DNA from 2 places in the Methylobacterium terrae genome. Region 2 is predicted to be linked to the other one. Evidence: riboswitches for the same ligand, from Rfam matches in the RefSeq annotation. Region 2 holds a riboswitch; the other holds the start of a gene.
What was found. Region 2 has a riboswitch for thiamine pyrophosphate ahead of thiO (glycine oxidase ThiO). Riboswitches for the same ligand answer to the same signal wherever they lie in the genome.
Positions count from the first base shown of each region.

Region 1: linked by a shared signal. The riboswitch ahead of thiC (phosphomethylpyrimidine synthase ThiC) and the one ahead of thiO (glycine oxidase ThiO) in region 2 are both predicted to bind thiamine pyrophosphate.

Region 1 covers NZ_CP029553.1:5,154,638-5,156,813, reverse strand. The annotation lists gene thiC (phosphomethylpyrimidine synthase ThiC) at 1-1,179, opposite strand, end outside; TPP riboswitch at 1,238-1,349, opposite strand; gene DK419_RS23845 (restriction endonuclease) at 1,527-1,901, shown strand; gene DK419_RS23840 (acyltransferase family protein) at 2,007-2,176, shown strand, end outside.
Region 2 covers NZ_CP029553.1:5,008,609-5,010,784, reverse strand. The annotation lists gene thiS (sulfur carrier protein ThiS) at 1-45, opposite strand, end outside; gene thiO (glycine oxidase ThiO) at 42-1,238, opposite strand; TPP riboswitch at 1,304-1,436, opposite strand; gene DK419_RS23150 (adenylate/guanylate cyclase domain-containing protein) at 1,478-2,176, opposite strand, start outside.

The DNA.
Region 1 (2,176 bases), 150 kb from region 2:
CAGCTCGGCGAACTGCGCGGCGTCGTTGGCGTCGGCGATCGAGCCCGGGCGCAGGCCGTCGCCGAGCGAGAACGACACGTCGTAGGCCCGGCAGATGTCGCAGATCTCCTCGAAGCGCTCGTAGAGGAACGATTCCCGATGCCCGGCAAGGCACCAGCGCGCCATGATCGAGCCGCCGCGCGAGACGATGCCGGTGACCCGCCGCGCGGTCAGTGGCACGTGGGCGAGGCGCACGCCGGCATGGATGGTGAAGTAGTCCACCCCCTGCTCGGCCTGCTCGATCAGGGTATCCTTGAACACCTCCCAGTCGAGCTTGAGCGGATCGCCGCCGACCTTCTCCAGCGCCTGGTAGATCGGCACCGTGCCGATCGGCACGGGGGCGTTGCGCAGGATCCAGCCGCGGATGTTGTGGATGTTGCGGCCGGTCGACAGGTCCATGACCGTGTCGGCGCCCCAGCGGATCGCCCACACCATCTTCTCGACCTCGTCGGCGGCCGAGGAGGTCACCGCCGAGTTGCCGATATTGGCGTTGATCTTGACGAGGAAGTTGCGGCCGATCGCCATCGGCTCGAGTTCGGTGTGGTTGATGTTGGCCGGGATGATCGCCCGGCCTCTGGCGACCTCGTCGCGGACGAATTCGGGGGTGACGAAGGGCGGGATCGCGGCCCCGTGGCCCTCGCCGTCGGCGATCCTGGCCTCGGCGCCGGCCCGCATCGCGTCGCGGCACAGGTTCTCCCGGTGGGCGACGTAGATCATCTCCTCGGTGACGATCCCGGCCCGGGCGAACTCGTACTGGGTGACCATCTGGCCGGCCTCGCCCCGCCGCACGGTGCGGGCGGCCGGGCACGGCGCCACCAGCCGGTCCTCGGCGGCAAATCCGTTATCCTCCGGCCGCACCGCCCGCGGCGCGATCGCCCCGTAGCCGCGGGCCGCGATCCAGCCGGCGCGGACCTCCGGCAGCCCGGCGCTCAGGTCGATGCGGGCGTCGGCCTCGGTGTAGGGGCCGGACGGGTCGTAGACCCGCACCGGGGCCTCGCCCGGGTCGGTGAGCGCGATCTCGCGGCAGGGCACCCGGAGGTCTGGGCGCTCCTTCGGCGAGGCGTAGGCCTTGGCCGAGCCGGTGACCGGCCCGGTGGTGACGCGGTGGGGCAGTCCTTGGGGGAAGGCGGGTGCGTTCATGGATCTCTCCCGGGGAGACGATCCGGCCTCGAGGCGCGAGGACGCACGGGTCACGTCGGTCATGGCAGGTTCCCGTCCCTCCGCCGGTACGAACCGGATCAGGTTCAAGGGTCAGGACGCGCGCTCGTCCAATCTCAGCCCCCGTCGGCGGGGCTCCCCTCGGTAACGGGGCGACTGTCCTGTGGTGCAGGAGGTTTGTCAATCGCCCCTGCGCCGGGACGCTGCGGCATCCCGGCGCCGGCCTTGAAGCACCGGGGGCGGGCGACCCAGATAGATCGGCGAACCTCCCTTCCCCGCAAGCCTTCCCCGCAAGCCTTCCCCGCAAGCCTTCCCCGCAGGAGCCCGATTTGGGACGCCGTGACCGGCGCTGGCGCGACGACGACCCCTCCACCCACGGCCCGCATGCCCGCGCGAGCGTGATCTGCCCGCTCTGCGAGCGGCCGATCCCGGCCGGCGCGCGCCAGAGCCGCCATCACCTGACGCCGAAGCTGAAGGGCGGCACCCACGGCGAGACCGTGCAGCTGCACCAGATCTGCCACTCGGCGATCCACGCCCGCCACAGCGAGGCCGAGCTGGCGCGGCGCCTCAGCGACGTCGAGAGCCTGCGGGCCGAGCCCGAGATCGCCCGCTTCCTCGACTGGGTTCGCACGAAGCCGGACGATTTCCACGCCGCGACGCGCATGACCCGGACGCGGCGGGACTCGAAGCGGAGTTCCCGGTGAGAGGGTGAACGCCGCCTTGCGGATCTCCGCGCGATTCGACCGGACGTCCCCGGCCGGTTCTTTACGTCTGCGTGCGAGCCTCGGATCGCCCTCGTGGAGACGCCGATGTCCGCCCGCTCCAACACCGAACCCGCCCTCTCGGTCCGGCCGGACGATCCGGTGCGCCCGCGCCAAACGGCGGAGCCGGGCCGCCTCGCCTGGGTCGACGTCGCCAAGGGCATCTGCATCATCCTGGTGGTGATGATGCACTCCACCCTCGGAGTTGGCGAGGCGAT
Region 2 (2,176 bases):
GGCGGCCTCGCTGTCGCGGGGCTCGCCGTTGACGTGGAGCTTCATGCGGGTTCTCCAGGGTGCGCGGCGAACCGGGCGAGGCCGAAGGGAGCGGCCACCGGCAGCGTCTCGCCGCGCAGGATCAGGGTCGACACGGCCTCGGCGGTGACGGGCGCCAGGAGGTAGCCGTTGCGGTGGTGGCCGGCGGCGAGCACGAGGCCCGGCACGGCCTCGCCGAGGATCGGGGCGTCGTCGTCGGAGGTCGGGCGAAAGCCGCTCCACACGCCCGCCACCTGCATCTCCTCCACCCCGGGGAGCGCCCGGCGGGCGCCCTCCAGCAGGGCGTAGAGGCCGCCGGCGGTGAGGTTCGGGTCGAAGCCGGTCTCCTCCACGGTGGCGCCGACGATCAGCGTGCCGTCGCCCTTCGGCGCCATGTGGACCTGCTCGGTCCAGACCACGTGGGAGAGGATGCCGCTGCGCGGCGTCATCCGCAGCGCCATCGACTGGCCCTTGAGCGGGCGCACCGGCAGGGCGAGGTCGGGGACCAGGTTCCCCTCCCCGGCCCAGGCGCCGGAGGCGAGCACGACGGTGCCGGCCCGCAACGCACCCGACGTCGTCTCGATGCCGGTGACCCGGCCGCCCTCGCGGGCGAGCGCGGTGACGGTGCAGCCCTCGACCAGACGACCGCCGGCAGCCCGGACGGCCTGCCGCAGGGCCGCCATCACCCGGGCCGGGTCGACCTGGTGGTCATCGGGACAGAACAGTCCGGCGGTGACGGTGGGACGCAGGCCCGGCTCGCGGGCACGCACCGCCGGGCCGGACAGCCACTCGGCGGACAACCCGTCGCGGCGCTGCAGGTCGTGGCGGAAGCGCAGGCGCTCGACCTCGTCGCGGCCGAGCGCGATGACGAGGGTGCCCTCGCGGCGGTAATCGAGAGTCAGGCCCGACTCGGCCTCGAGCTCGTCGCGAAACGGGTGCCAGAGGCGCTGGCTCGCGAGGCAGAGCGGCGACAGGGCCTCGCCCCCGGGCTCGTGCTCGGCCGCCGCCGCCAGCATGCCGGTGGCCGCGAGGCTGGCGCCGTCGCCGGCCTTGCCCCGCTCGATCACCGCGACCGCGAGGCCCGCCCTCGCGAGGCGCCACGCGACCGAGAGCCCGATCAGCCCGGCGCCGATCACCGCGACATCGGCCCGCTCCGGCAGCCGGTCGCTGTCCGAAGTCGGGCCCGGTCCGCCTCGCCGCCCGATCGTCTGCGCGTGCACCCTTCGTCTCCGCGGTGGCCCGAAGAGAGTGGACTGCGCCCGGTTGCCGGATGATGCGCGGGGGTCTCGACGACCCTGTCCAATCCCTACGCCGGTATGAGCCGGATCAGGTTCGAAGGATTTCCGCGCCGACCGGGGCGAAAAGGCCCCAGTCCAGCGGTGTCTCAGCCCCTTGCCGGGGATCTCCCTGGAACGGCCGGAATTTGGCGAGCCGACCCGCCTTCGTCAACCGCCTTCGGTCAACCGCCTTTTCCCGGGCGGTAGATCGCCATCTCCTCGGCGATGCCGTCGAGGGGGTGGGTGCCGAGCAATTCGGGGTCGCCCCACAGGAAGTCGACGAAGGGCTTCGACATCAGGAGCGGCTCGGACAGGACCTTGTTGAGCTTGGCCAGTCGGCTGGCCAGGTTCACGTCGCGGCCGATCACCGTGAAATCGAGCCGCGCGCCGGAGCCGACGTTGCCGTAGGCCGCCTCGCCGTGGTGGAGCGCGATGCCGATCTCGATGCGGGTCGGGAAGCGCCCGGCGCGGTTCGCCTCCTCGACGCGGCGCAGCGCGGCCTGGGCGGCGGTGAGCGCCCCTTGCGCCGCGCCGCCGAGGTCGTCGCCGCTCTCGCGGAAGATCGCCAGCAGGCCGTCGCCCATGTACTTCAGGACCTCGCCGCCCTCGCTCTCGATCGGGGGCACCAGGCAGTCGAAATAGGTGTTGAGGAGTTCGACTGAGGCCTCGGGCGTGAGCGCGTCGGTGAGGTGGGTGTAGCCGCGCATGTCGGCGAACAGGATCGCCGAGCGGATCCGCTCGACCTGGCCGCGACGGATGAAGCCGGCCAGGATCGCCTGGTGCGGCCCGTCGCCGACATAGACCCTGAGCACGTGGTCGAGCCGCGCGTTGAGGCCGCGCATTTCCATCACCGCCGACAGGGTCGGCACGATGAAGCGCAG